2 linked regions of the Cytobacillus luteolus genome follow. The protein of the gene in region 2 binds, or shares a complex with, the protein of the main gene of each other region. Links are inferred from orthologs where the notes say so. Each region holds a gene or a part of one and is shown on either strand. Other genes may lie near its edges.

Evidence for each region.
Region 1: the proteins of nusB (region 2) and rpsJ are in contact, whole or in part, in a solved structure (PDB 3D3B), measured with the Escherichia coli proteins. The link is inferred for Cytobacillus luteolus from one-to-one orthologs.

The regions. Positions count from the first base shown.
Region 1 is NZ_JAGGKM010000011.1:34,293-41,602, reverse strand. Bases 4,570-7,310 are described here. They hold rpsJ (30S ribosomal protein S10), read right to left. Parts: upstream 6,224-7,310; coding sequence 5,915-6,223; downstream 4,570-5,914. Other genes in these bases: tuf (elongation factor Tu), read right to left, coding at 6,952-7,310; rplC (50S ribosomal protein L3), read right to left, coding at 5,253-5,882; rplD (50S ribosomal protein L4), read right to left, coding at 4,603-5,226; rplW (50S ribosomal protein L23), read right to left, coding at 4,570-4,603. Outside these bases: rplE (50S ribosomal protein L5), read right to left, coding at 1-400; rplX (50S ribosomal protein L24), read right to left, coding at 422-733; rplN (50S ribosomal protein L14), read right to left, coding at 773-1,141; rpsQ (30S ribosomal protein S17), read right to left, coding at 1,184-1,447; rpmC (50S ribosomal protein L29), read right to left, coding at 1,469-1,675; rplP (50S ribosomal protein L16), read right to left, coding at 1,668-2,099; rpsC (30S ribosomal protein S3), read right to left, coding at 2,102-2,758; rplV (50S ribosomal protein L22), read right to left, coding at 2,762-3,103; rpsS (30S ribosomal protein S19), read right to left, coding at 3,122-3,400; rplB (50S ribosomal protein L2), read right to left, coding at 3,458-4,288; more of rplW, read right to left, coding at 4,316-4,569. UniProt on the Escherichia coli protein: Involved in the binding of tRNA to the ribosomes. Part of the processive rRNA transcription and antitermination complex (rrnTAC). The complex forms an RNA-chaperone ring around the RNA exit tunnel of RNA polymerase (RNAP).
Region 2 is NZ_JAGGKM010000003.1:21,446-28,914, forward strand. The notes cover bases 743-3,642. They hold nusB (transcription antitermination factor NusB), read left to right. Parts: upstream 743-1,947; coding sequence 1,948-2,337; downstream 2,338-3,642. Other genes in these bases: accC (acetyl-CoA carboxylase biotin carboxylase subunit), read left to right, coding at 743-1,389; J2Z26_RS08495 (Asp23/Gls24 family envelope stress response protein), read left to right, coding at 1,412-1,819; folD (bifunctional methylenetetrahydrofolate dehydrogenase/methenyltetrahydrofolate cyclohydrolase FolD), read left to right, coding at 2,613-3,479; xseA (exodeoxyribonuclease VII large subunit), read left to right, coding at 3,499-3,642. Outside these bases: accB (acetyl-CoA carboxylase biotin carboxyl carrier protein), read left to right, coding at 1-18; more of accC, read left to right, coding at 31-742; more of xseA, read left to right, coding at 3,643-4,854; J2Z26_RS08515 (exodeoxyribonuclease VII small subunit), read left to right, coding at 4,847-5,080; J2Z26_RS08520 (polyprenyl synthetase family protein), read left to right, coding at 5,082-5,978; dxs (1-deoxy-D-xylulose-5-phosphate synthase), read left to right, coding at 6,223-7,469. UniProt on the Escherichia coli protein: Part of the processive rRNA transcription and antitermination complex (rrnTAC). The complex forms an RNA-chaperone ring around the RNA exit tunnel of RNA polymerase (RNAP).

The sequences.
Region 1 (7,310 bases), on a different replicon or contig from region 2:
CTTTAACACCAAGTGTATAGTTACCACGGCCATCAAAAGATTTCTTAGAAATACCACGGAAGTCACGTACACGTGGAAGAGAAACTGAAATTAGTTTATCTATGAATTGATACATACGCTCACCGCGTAATGTAACTTTAGCACCGATAGGCATACCTTCACGTAAGCGGAAACCTGCGATAGATTTCTTAGCTTTTGTTACTACAGGCTTTTGACCAGTAATTGTAGCTAATTCCTCAACAGCTGTATCTAATGCTTTTGAATTAGCAACCGCATCACCAATACCCATGTTGATAACGATCTTTTCTAGTTTAGGAACTTCCATAACTGAAGAATAGTTAAACTTGCTCATTAAAGCAGGTGTAATGTCATTCTGAAATTTTTCTTTTAGGCGGTTCATTTCAGTACCTCCTTTCTTCTACTATTTATCTAATAATTCACCAGATTTTTTTGCAACACGTACCTTTTTGCCATCTTCTACTTTAAATCCAACTCTTGTAGGAGTTCCTGATTTAGGATCTAATGGCATTACATTTGATACATGGATAGCTGCTTCTTTATTAATGATTCCACCTTGTGGGTTTGCTTGTGATGGTTTAGAGTGTTTTTTAACAATGTTCACACCTTCAACAAGTACACGGTCTTTCTTTGGGTAAGCCTCAAGGATTACACCTTGTTTACCTTTATCTTTTCCAGAGATAACTTGAACTTTATCACCTTTTTTTACATGCATCTAACTCGCACCTCCTTAAAAGGCATTTCTTTAATTGATTTATAATACTTCCGGAGCTAATGAAACGATTTTCATAAAGTTATTGTCACGTAATTCACGTGCTACAGGTCCGAAGATACGAGTTCCACGTGGACCCTTGTCATCACGGATAATTACGCAAGCATTTTCATCAAAACGAATATATGATCCATCATTACGACGTACTCCGCGTTTTGTACGAACAATTACCGCTTTAACTACGTCACCTTTTTTAACAACGCCTCCTGGTGTTGCTTGTTTTACTGTACAAACAATAACATCACCAATATTTGCTGTCTTACGACCTGAACCACCTAGAACTTTAATTGTAAGAACTTCACGAGCTCCAGAGTTGTCAGCTACTTTTAAACGAGTTTCTTGTTGAATCATTATGAAACCTCCCTTCGGATTTGTGATTTATCCGAACATATATTAGATAATAACTGCTTTTTCTACAACTTCAATTAAACGGAAGCGTTTTGTTGCAGATAACGGACGAGTCTCCATAATTTTTACGATATCGCCAGTTTTTGCTTCGTTATTCTCATCATGAGCTTTGAATTTTTTAGAATACTTTACGCGCTTCCCGTAAAGTGAATGTTTCTTATAGGTTTCTACAAGAACTGTGACTGTCTTATCCATCTTGTCAGACACGACACGACCAGTATAGACTTTGCGTTGGTTGCGTTCACTCATTTAGCAAACCCTCCTCTCTGGTTAACGATTATTAACGCCGATCTCTCTCTCACGGATAACAGTTTTCATACGAGCGATCGATTTACGAACTTCACGAATACGAGCTGTGTTCTCAAGCTGACCAGTAGCTAACTGGAAGCGTAGGTTGAATAGCTCTTCTTTTAAAGATTTAACTTTTTGTTCAATTTCGGCAGTGGTTAATTCACGAATTTCTTTTGGATTACTCATTTGATTCACCACCAATTTCTTCACGTTTTACAAACTTAGTTTTGATTGGTAGCTTATGAGATGCTAAACGAAGTGCCTCTCTTGCTACTTCTTCAGATACACCTGAAATTTCAAACATTATTTTACCCGGTTTTACAACAGCTACCCATCCTTCAGGCGCCCCTTTACCGGATCCCATACGTACCTCTAAAGGTTTTGCTGTGTACGGCTTAGAAGGGAAAATTTTAATCCATACTTTACCGCCACGTTTCATATAACGAGTCATTGCGATACGAGCTGCCTCAATCTGACGGTTCGTAATCCATGATGCTTCAAGTGCTTGAATACCATATTCACCGAAGTGAACCTCAGTACCACCTTTAGCATTACCACGCATTTTCCCGCGGTGTTCTCTACGATACTTAACGCGTTTTGGCATTAACATAATTAATTTCCTCCTTCCTCAGTTTTCTTTCTCGTAGGAAGGACCTCTCCACGATAAATCCAAACTTTAACTCCGATTTTACCGTATGTTGTATCTGCCTCTGCAGTGCCATAGTCAATATCAGCACGAAGTGTATGAAGAGGAACTGTTCCTTCACTATAATGTTCAGAACGAGCGATATCTGCACCGCCTAGACGACCAGAAACCATTGTTTTAATTCCTTTTGCACCAGCGCGCATTGCACGTTGGATAACTTGCTTTTGTGCACGACGGAAAGATACACGGTTTTCTAATTGACGAGCGATGTTTTCAGCAACAAGAATTGCTTCCATATCTGCTCTTTTGATTTCAAGAATATTGATGTGTACACGTTTACCAGTTAATTGGTTTAACGCTTTACGAAGTGCTTCAACCTCTGTACCACCTTTACCAATTACCATACCTGGTTTAGCAGTGTGAACAGTTACGTTTACACGGTTAGCAGCACGTTCGATTTCTATTTTAGATACTGAAGCATCATGTAGACGCTTAGCGATATACTCACGAATCTTAAGGTCTTCATGTAATAAGTCTGCATAATCTTTGCCTGCGTACCATTTTGATTCCCAATCACGGATAACTCCGATACGCAAACCTATAGGATTAACTTTTTGACCCACTGATTATCCCTCCTTCTTTTCTGATACCACGATTGTAATGTGGCTAGTACGTTTGTTAATTTGTGAAGCACGACCCATTGCACGTGGACGGAAACGTTTCAATGTTGGACCTTCATTAACAAAAGCATCTGTAATTACTAGGTTATTAGCGTCCATTTCGTAGTTATGTTCTGCATTTGCAATTGCAGAGTTAAGTACTTTCTCTACAATTGGAGAAGCAGCCTTAGGCGTATGGCGTAGGATCGCCACTGCCTCACCTACTTGCTTACCTCGAATTAAATCTATCACTAAACGTGCTTTACGAGGAGCAATACGAACTGTGTTTGCAACAGCTTTAGCTTGCATAATAAATGCCTCCTCTCATTAGCGTCTTGTTTTCTTATCGTCATTTGCGTGGCCTTTATACGTACGGGTAGGTGCGAATTCACCTAGTTTGTGACCAACCATATCTTCCGTAACATATACTGGTACATGCTTACGACCATCATAAACAGCAATTGTGTGACCAATAAATTGAGGGAAAATCGTTGAACGACGAGACCAAGTTTTGATAACTTGTTTCTTTTCAGTTTCATTCATTTTCTCAACTTTAACCATTAAATGATCATCAACAAAAGGTCCTTTTTTTAAGCTGCGACCCATATGTGAACCTCCCTTCGTGATTGCCCTACGGTTCCTGTGAACCGTAGCTCAACCCCGTTATTTTTTACGACGACGTACGATGAACTTATCTGATTTGTTCTTCTTCTTACGAGTTTTCGCTCCAAGTGTTGGTTTACCCCAAGGAGACATTGGTGACTTACGTCCGATTGGTGCTTTACCTTCACCACCACCGTGTGGGTGATCGTTCGGGTTCATTACAGATCCACGTACTGTTGGGCGTTTGCCTAACCAACGAGAACGACCTGCTTTACCAATGTTAATAAGTTCGTGTTGTTCGTTACCAACTTGGCCGATAGAAGCACGGCAAGTAGCAAGAATCATACGTACTTCACCTGAGTTTAAACGTACAAGTACGTATTTACCTTCTTTACCAAGAACTTGAGCAGAAGTACCAGCAGAACGAACTAATTGTCCACCTTTACCAGGCTTTAACTCAATGTTATGGATAACTGTACCAACAGGAATGTTAGCAAGTGGAAGTGCATTACCTACTTTAATATCAGCTTCAGGACCAGACATTACTTCTAAACCTACTACTAAGTTCTTAGGAGCAAGGATGTAACGTTTTTCTCCATCAACATAATTGATTAAAGCGATATTTGCTGAACGGTTTGGATCGTACTCGATTGTAGCAACGCGTCCAGGTATACCATCTTTATCACGTTTGAAATCGATGATACGGTATTGACGTTTATGTCCGCCACCTTGGTGACGTACAGTTAATTTACCTTGGTTATTACGTCCGCCTTTTCTGTGTAAAGGCGCTAATAATGATTTCTCTGGAGTAGCAGTTGTGATTTCTGCGAAATCAGAAACTGTCATTCCACGACGACCATTTGAGGTTGGTTTATACTTTTTTATCGCCATCTCTATTTCCCTCCTTCACTAATAGACTTATACTTCAAAGAATTCGATTTCTTTGCTATCAGCTGTTAATTTTACGATTGCTTTTCTACGACGGTTAGTGTAACCACTGTGACGTCCCATACGCTTAAATTTACCTTTATAGTTCATGATGTTAACTTTTTCTACATCGACACCGAAGATTTGCTCGATAGCGTCTTTAACTTCAGTCTTGTTAGCTTTAACATCAACATCAAACGTATATTTCTTTTCAGACATTAAGTCAGTTGAACGTTCAGTAATAACGGGGCGCTTAATAATATCACGAGGATCTCTCATTATGCAAGCACCTCCTCTACTTTTTCCACCGCAGCTTTAGTCATGATAAGCTTATCGTGGTTAAGAACATCAAGAACATTGATTCCGTTAGCAGTAACAACAGTTACTCCAGGAATGTTACGTGCTGATAATGCAACAGACTCATTTACATCACCTGTTACGATTAACGCCTTACGTTCTACTGATAATCCTTTTAGAATTGCAGACATTTCTTTAGTCTTTGGTGCTTCTAAAGTTAGGTTATCTAATACTAGTAAGTTGTTCTCTAATACTTTTGACGATAATGCTGATCTAACAGCTAAACGACGTACTTTTTTAGGTAATTTGAAGCTGTAGCTTCTTGGTGTAGGACCGAATACGATTCCGCCTCCACGCCATTGTGGTGAACGAATAGATCCTTGACGAGCGCGACCTGTACCTTTTTGTTTCCAAGGTTTGCGTCCTCCGCCACGTACTTCTGAACGAATTTTTGTTTTATGAGTTCCTTGACGTAAGGAAGCTCTTTGCATAATAACTGCTTCAAATAACACATGATTATTAGGTTCAATTCCGAATACCGAATCATTTAATTCGATTTCTCCTAAAGTTGAACCAGTTTGGCTATACAATGCAACTTTTGGCATTTGCATTTCCTCCTTTCTTAAAGAGATTATTTCGATTTAACCGCACTTTTAACAGTGATTAGAGCTTTTCTTGGTCCAGGAACGTTCCCTTTAACAAGAAGTAAGTTACGCTCAGTATCAACCTTAACAATTTGTAAGTTTTGAACTGTTACGCGCTCTCCACCCATGCGACCAGGTAATAGTTTGTTTTTGAATACGCGGTTTGGAGCAACAGGTCCCATTGACCCTGGGCGACGGTGGTAACGTGAACCGTGAGACATTGGTCCGCGTGATTGTCCATGGCGTTTGATTGAACCTTGGAAACCTTTACCTTTTGAAATTCCTGTTACATCTACCATATCTCCTTCAGCGAAGATATTTACGTTAACTTCCTGACCTACTTCGTAACCAGCAACCTCAATTCCGCGAATTTCGCGTAAGAAGCGCTTAGGTGCTGTATTCGCTTTTGCAACATGACCTTTTGCAGGTTTGTTAGAAAGCTTTTCTCTCTTATCTTCGAAACCTAATTGAATAGCTTCGTAACCATCGCTTTCAACAGATTTTGTCTGAAGAACAACGTTTGGAGTAGCTTCGATAACAGTTACAGGAACAAGTTCACCGTTTTCTACGAATACTTGAGTCATACCGATTTTTCTACCTAAGATTCCTTTGGTCATTAGTTACACCTCCTATATTTTTAACATGTATTTTATAGTTTAATTTCGATGTCTACACCAGACGGTAAATCTAAACGCATTAACGCATCAACAGTTTGTGGTGTTGGGTTAACGATGTCGATTAAACGTTTGTGTGTACGCATTTCGAATTGCTCACGAGAATCTTTATATTTGTGTACCGCACGAAGAATCGTATAAATTGATTTCTCAGTTGGAAGCGGAATTGGTCCAGATACAGCTGCACCAGAACGTTTCGCAGTTTCTACGATTTTTTCAGCAGACTGATCAAGAATTCTGTGATCATACGCCTTTAAACGAATACGAATTTTTTGTTTTGCCATTATTTTCCCTCCTTTATTCGCCTACTTTTAAAATAGACTTTCTCCGTGGAAATTTCCTTACACTCGCCATGGCAAAGCGGCCGGGTGTATCAGCAACCTTCCACATCATCGCAGTCAAAGACCAACATTCACTATTATATAATAATATAATAGGTAAATGCAACATAAAATATATTTTTATGCATGTCTTACGCACTTTTTTCATTATACATACCTATTAAGCTGTTTTCAAGTTTTCTAGGATTAATAGTTGAAGTTATATAATGGAAGAAAGTGATGTTTTAGCACGCTAATATATTCTTGTATGGATATAAGTTTCTTTAATGATGAAGGGTTAAGAGAAGTTGATTTTGTTAAAGGGGTAAATTTGTTTCTTGGTTCTATGGAGTAATAGAACTCCATCCAATTAATTATATATCGTTTTATCGATCTTTGTTTTAGGGGTAAGCTATTTTTATAGGCTGATAAGTCTTTTTATCGACCTAAAATATAGGGTTTGAACTAGTTTTTGAGCTGATAAATCATATATCGACCAATGTTTTATATTGCAGACTACAATATATGTTACCAGAGCTACCAGGTCATCTTCACTCAAATATATAATTACCTGATTATCAAGTTCCTTCTATATTATATATAACAACCATGATTTACTCCAAGCACCCTACAAGCCAATCCAAATAAAAAACAGGAAACCCGAAGGCCTCCTGTTTATAGTGTAATAAGAATTACTCTTGGATTGAAGCTACAACGCCAGCTCCAACAGTACGTCCACCCTCACGGATAGAGAATTTAGTTCCTTCTTCAATCGCAACTGAAGCGATTAGTTCAACAGTCATTTCGATGTTGTCACCAGGCATAACCATTTCTACGCCTTCAGGAAGGTTACAAATACCAGTTACGTCAGTTGTACGGAAGTAGAACTGAGGACGGTAGTTTGTGAAGAATGGAGTGTGACGTCCACCCTCTTCTTTAGATAATACATAAACTTCTGCTTTGAACTTTGTGTGTGGTTTGATTGTACCTGGTTTAGCAAGTACTTGACCACGTTGGATGTCATCACGTGAAACTCCACGAAGTAGAGCTC
Region 2 (7,469 bases):
CTAGTTAAACCTGAATAAAGGGAGACTGCTATGATTAAAAAATTGTTAATTGCAAACAGAGGAGAAATTGCCGTTAGGATTATTCGAGCGTGCAAAGAATTAGGTATAGAAACAGTTGCTGTTTTTTCTGAAGCAGATCGTGAAGCCCTTCATGTCCAACTTGCAGATGAAGCCTATTGTATCGGGCCTACTGCCTCAAAAGATAGCTATCTAAATGTTACGAATATCATTAGTGTAGCAAAGCTTACTGAAAGTGAAGCTATTCATCCGGGTTATGGATTTTTGGCTGAAAATGCAGACTTTGCGGAGCTTTGTCGTGAATGTAATATTACATTTGTTGGGCCTAGTCCTGAAGCTATTTCAAAAATGGGGACAAAAGACGTAGCTCGTGAAACGATGAAGCAAGCGGGTGTACCGATTGTTCCAGGTTCACAAGGGATTATTAAGGATACAGATGAAGCAATTGCTTTGGCTAACGAGATGGGTTATCCTGTCATCATTAAGGCAACTGCAGGTGGCGGTGGAAAAGGGATCCGCGTTGCTAAAACAGAGGAAGAGTTAGTAAAAGGAATCAATATAACTCAACAAGAAGCAGCCACTGCATTTGGAAATCCAGGTGTATATATTGAAAAGTACATACAGGATTTCCGTCATGTTGAAATACAAGTATTAGCAGATAATTTCGGAAATGTGATACACTTAGGTGAACGTGATTGCTCCATTCAACGCCGATTACAAAAGTTGGTTGAGGAAACTCCATCTCCAGCTCTTGATGCTACGACAAGAGAAAAAATGGGAGAAGCTGCTGTTAAGGCAGCAGCAGCAGTTAATTATTCTGGTGCTGGAACAGTTGAGTTTATTTACGATCACAATGCAAATAAATTCTACTTCATGGAGATGAACACTCGTATTCAAGTAGAACACCCTGTAACAGAGATGGTTACGGGCGTTGACCTAATTAAGGAACAAATTAAAGTGGCTTCTAATGAAAAGTTATCTATTACGCAAGAAGATGTAACCTTTACTGGTTGGTCGATTGAGTGTAGGATAAATGCAGAGAATCCTGAAAAGAATTTCATGCCTTCACCTGGAAAAATTGAAATGTACTTACCTCCTGGTGGATTAGGAGTTCGTGTTGATTCAGCAGTATATCCAGGCTATGTGATTCCACCATTTTACGATTCGATGGTTGCAAAATTAATTACATACGGTGCAACTAGAGAAGAAGCAATTGCTAGAATGAAGCGTGCATTAAGTGAATTTGTCATTGAAGGTCCTGGTGTTCACACGACAATCCCGTTTCATTTAAAGCTACTAAATCATGAAAAGTTTGTAGATGGTCACTTTAATACAAAGTTTCTTGAATTATATGAGGTAATGAAGTCATAAACTATTACTGGAGGTGCTAGTTATGTCAGAGAATAACGTGTTAGAAATGAATCAAGGTAACAATAGCTTAGGTAAAGTTGAAATTGCACCAGAAGTGATTGAAGTTATCGCAGGAATTGCAGCTTCTGAAGTAGATGGCGTAGCACAGATGAGAGGAAATTTTGCATCTGGTGTAGCTGAAAGACTTGGTAAGAAGAATCACGGTAAAGGTGTAAAAGTAGATTTAACAGATAACGGTATTACAATTGATGTTTTCTGTGCAATGAAGTTTGGGATTTCTATTCCTAACGTTGCTCAAAAGGTTCAAGATAATATTCGTCAAGCACTGTTAAATATGACGGCACTAGAAATCGACGAAGTTAATATTCATGTTGTTGGTGTATTGTTTGAAAACCAAAAGCAAGAGCAGCAATACGAACAAGAAATGTAAACAAAATTTATTAACCTATGGGGGTCTGCGCATTTTGCGTTGACCCCTATTTTATTATAAAAGAAAAATATGCTATTATCTAAAGTGGAATAGTCGACAAACTTCGTACATAAAGGAGAAAAGAGTAAATGAAACGACGTACAGCAAGAGAAAGAGCACTACAGGCTCTATTTCAAATAGATTTAAGTGACAATGACCCAAGAGAAGTTATCACAAATGTGTTAATGGAAGGGGAAGAAAGCGATCCTTTTCTAGAGCAGCTTGTTTTAGGGGTAGTTGAAAACAAAGAAGAGATAGATACCATACTACGTGCTAACTTGGAGAAATGGACACTAGAGCGCGTAGCTAATGTAGATCGTTCCTTACTCCGCATGGCCATTTTTGAAATGAAATATATCGAGGAAATACCAGTAAACGTAAGCATGGACGAAGCAATCGAACTAGCAAAAACATTTGGGGATGACAGTTCAAGTCGCTTTATTAATAGTATCTTATCAAAAGTAAAAGAAACATTATAAATGCTCTTTCGTATGGTTTGTTGTTTAAATTTCAGGCTCTAAGTTGATTGGAGGGGAAGGCACTTGACTCCTGCGGGAAGTAGAGGAAAGGTCGAGACCCCGCAGACCGAAGGTTGAGGAGGCTCGACTTCCTCCCCGCGGAAAGCAAGTGCCTGGACCGGAAATCAACGGACTTTATTAAGAGTGCAATATAAAGATTTGTTTAGTTAGTCTAGTTTCATCTGTCTTTGTAAGTTTTTATATAAAAAATACAATACATATAGGGAGAGATTCAGATGACAGCTCAAATTATTAGTGGTAAAGAGGTTGCAGCAGAAATAAGAGGTAGAATTTCAGAAGACGTACTACGTTTAAAAGAAACAGGAATCATACCAGGATTAACTGTAATTTTAGTAGGAGATAACCCCGCATCTAGATCATATGTTACAGCAAAACAAAAAGCTTGTAATGACACAGGAATACATTCCACATTACTCGAATTTCCAGAAACCATGACTGAAACGAATTTACTAAACGAAATAACAAAGCTGAACAATGATCCAGAAGTGCACGGAATTCTTGTACAATTACCTTTACCAAAACACATTAATGAATTGGCTGTTATCGAGCATATTTCACCTAATAAAGATGTAGATGGATTTCACCCAATAAATGTAGGCAGAATGATGACAGGTCAAGACGCGTTTCTACCTTGTACACCATTTGGAATTGTAGAAATGGTTAAATCAAAACAAATACCGATTGCTGGAAAACATGTGGTCGTTATTGGTAGAAGTAATATAGTTGGTAAGCCAGTAGGACAACTTTTCTTAAAGGAAAATGCTACTGTTACTTATTGTCATTCAAGAACAACGAATCTCAAAGAAATCACAAAACAAGCGGATATTCTTATTGTAGCAGTAGGTAAAGCCCACTTTATCGATGGTGAATATATAAAAGAAGGTGCAGTGGTAATTGATGTAGGCGTTAATCGTCTCGATACAGGAAAACTTGTTGGCGATGTGTTATTTGAAGATGCAAGTCATGTTGCCGGGTACATTACACCTGTCCCAGGTGGGGTTGGTCCAATGACAATTACAATGCTACTTTACAATACAATTTTATCAGCAAAAACAAGTTCAGAGCAAATGAGTAATATATAGGCTCTCAAGGGGTTTTTTTATGAGTGAAGTTAGGTACCTAACCGTTACAGCTTTAACCAAATACATAAAACGTAAATTTGATGTTGATCCACACCTTCAGGATGTATTAGTGAAGGGGGAAATTTCGAACTTTAAGGCCCACAGTCGTGGGCATATGTATTTTACGATAAAGGACCAAAATGCCAGAATACAAGCAGTCATGTTTTCTGGCCAAAACCGTAACATGAAATTCACACCTGAGGATGGCATGAAGGTGCTAATTAGGGGAGAAATTTCTGTTTTTGAAAGTAATGGAAATTATCAAATTTATGTAAAAGAGATGCAACCTGATGGGATTGGTAATTTATACTTAGCCTTCGAACAGCTAAAAAAACAGCTAGAACAAGAAGGTCTATTTCATTCAGATTATAAAAAACCAATCCCAAAATTCCCAACATATATTGGAGTCATTACTTCGCCAACAGGTGCAGCTATACGAGATATTTTAACTACCATAAAGAGGCGTTATCCAATCGGGAAAGTGATTATCCTCCCTGCTTTAGTTCAAGGACAAAACGCTCCTTCTTCTATTGCTAATGCCATTTCTACAGCAAATAACTTAGGTTACTTAGACGTTTTAATCGTTGGTAGAGGTGGAGGATCTATAGAAGAACTGTGGGCATTTAATGAAGAAGTCGTTGCCAGGGAAATTTTTAAATCCGAAGTTCCAGTAATATCAGCTGTCGGACACGAGACTGATTTTACAATAGCAGATTTTGTGGCGGATTTACGTGCACCAACCCCGACTGCAGCTGCTGAGCTTGCAGTACCACATATGGTAGATTTAGCGGATAAGCTTTTATCAAGGAAAACACGTTTAATTAGAGCACTTAAGTCCACAATTGGCTATGAACAAGAACGGTTTAATAAATTACAAAATTCCTATGCTTTCAGGCATCCAAAAAATCTTTATGTACAAAAGGAACAACAGCTTGACCGCCTATACGAACGATTAGAAAGAGCGGGAACGAGAAACTTAGAAAGAAACCAGGAGAAATTTGAACGGTTATCCGTTCGACTTGAACATAATCACCCTGAGGAGCAAATCAAAAAGGCAAATGAACGTTTCTTGCAGGTTAAGAAAATATTGCAAAAAGAAGTGAAACAAATTGTAAATCAAAAACAATTTATGTTTTCTTCTACCCTTTCAAAATTAGAGGCATTAAGTCCTTTGAAGATAATGGAACGAGGCTACAGTCTGGTATATGATCAGCAGGAAGCACTGGTGAAGAGTGTGAAGGGTGTAAAAGCTGGGGAGTCTTTAAGCGTACAGTTACAGGATGGTAAAATTGATTGTAAAGTTGTTGGTGTAGAGGAGAGGACATTACATGACTGAAGAAAAACAAATGACATTTGAAGATGCCATGGAAAAGTTAGAAGAGATTGTAGAACGATTAGAAGAAGGCGATGTTCCTCTTGAAAAAGCGATTAGTTACTTTCAAGAAGGAATGAAATTATCAAAGCTGTGTCATGATAAGCTTCAAAACGTTGAGAAACAAATGGATCAAATTTTACGCGAAGATGGAAAGCTAGAGCCCTTCACTATTCAGGGGGATGAATAGAGTGACCACATCAGATTTTGAAAAGTTCCTTGCTCAAAATAAAGAGATGATTGAAGCAAGTCTTCCTGTTATGATTGAACGCTTGCATTCACCAGAAGTATTAAAAGAAGCGATGATGTATTCACTAAAAGCTGGGGGTAAGAGAATAAGACCATTATTATTATTTGCTACCCTTGATAGTTTCAAAAATTGTTTCGAAATTGGCTTACCTGTTGCCTGTGCAATTGAAATGATTCATACCTATTCTCTTATCCATGATGATTTACCAAGTATGGACGATGATGATTTAAGAAGGGGAAAACCGACAAATCATAAGGTATTTGGAGAAGCAAATGCAATATTAGCGGGAGATGGACTGCTTACATACAGTTTTCAACTGATATCAGATATGGATCATTCAGAGGTTACACCACAAATGAAGCTAGACCTTATTACTAACCTAGCAAAGGCAGCAGGGCCTGAAGGGATGGTAGGCGGTCAAATTGCTGATATGGAGGGAGAAGGGAAGAACTTAAGCTTAGAAGAGTTAGAGTATATCCATATCCATAAAACAGGGAAGATGCTAGCGTTTAGTGTAATTGCTGGTGCTATTCTTTCAAAGGCAAGAAATGACCAAATTCAAAAATTAGAAAGCTTTGCTTATCACATTGGGCTAGCTTTTCAAATTAGAGATGACATTCTTGATATTGAAGGTACTGAGGAGAATATAGGTAAACGTGTTGGCAGTGATCAGCTTAATGAAAAAAGTACCTATCCATCTCTACTTACAATGGAAGGCGCGAAGGATAAGTTAACATTTCATATTGATGAAGCAAAAAACATATTAGCTAGCATAGAGTTAGAAAATACAGATAAGCTTTTAAAGATTTGCGATTTGATTGCTACACGTAATCATTAAGGATTAAATTGAGGCAAGAAAATGTTTATGGTATACTCATAGTGGTAAATTCTATTAGTATACGGCAACTATTATCTTTATTTAAATAGTGAAAACAGATTGATGTCAATATACTTAGAATTGCCGTTATCACGCAGGTGTTAACGGCTATTTTTACAATTAGAAAAAGTTATATTAAAATGAACTAAAATCGATTCAATTAATTGGAAATTACAATGAAATTAAATGAAAGTGAGTGGTCTATTTGGATCTTTCATCAATAAAAAGCCCTCAATTCCTAAAAAGTATGAACAATGAGCAGCTAGAAAAGCTTAGCTCTGAGATCCGTCAATTTTTAATTGAGAAGCTTTCAGCTACTGGAGGGCATATAGGTCCTAATTTAGGTGTAGTTGAATTAACAATTGCACTACATAAGGAGTTTGAGAGTCCAAAAGACAAGTTTCTTTGGGATGTTGGTCATCAATCGTATGTTCATAAGATTCTTACAGGTAGAGCCTGTGAATTTGATACATTAAGACAATATAAAGGATTATGTGGGTTTCCAAAGCGTATTGAAAGTGAGCATGATGTTTGGGAAACAGGCCATAGTTCAACTTCTTTATCTGCAGCAATGGGAATGGCGGTTGCAAGAGATCTGAAGAAATCCAAGGAATTTGTTATTCCAATTATCGGCGATGGTGCATTAACAGGCGGGATGGCACTAGAAGCATTAAATCATATTGGACATGAAAAGAAAGATATGATTGTTATCTTAAATGATAATGAAATGTCAATTGCACCGAATGTTGGTGCACTACATTCAGTATTAGGTCGCTTACGTACTGCAGGGAAATACCATTGGGTTAAAGATGAACTAGAGATGCTACTTAAAAAAATACCAGCGGTTGGTGGAAAGCTTGCGACAACAGCTGAACGTGTGAAGGATAGCCTCAAGTATCTACTAGTTTCAGGTGTATTCTTTGAAGAACTCGGCTTTACTTACTTAGGACCAGTTGATGGACATAACTTTGAAGACTTATTTAGTAACCTTCAATATGCTAAAAAGACAAAAGGTCCAGTGCTTTTACATGTTATAACAAAGAAGGGTAAAGGCTATCACCCTGCTGAATCTGATACGATTGGGACTTGGCACGGTACGGGTCCTTATAAAATTGAGACAGGGGACTTCGTTAAATCAACTACTACAGCTCCAGCATGGAGTGCTTTAGTAAGTGAAACAGTCAGAAAGGTAGCTAGAGAGGACGAACGAATAGTTGCTGTAACTCCTGCAATGCCTGTTGGTTCAAAGCTCGAAAAATTTGCTCAGGAATTCCCGGACCGAATGTTTGACGTAGGGATTGCCGAACAACATGCAACCACAATGGCAGCTGGACTAGCAACCCAAAATATGAAGCCTTTTTTAGCGATATATTCAACATTCTTACAACGTGCATACGATCAAGTTGTTCACGATATTTGTAGGCAAAACTTAAATGTTTTTATCGGAATAGA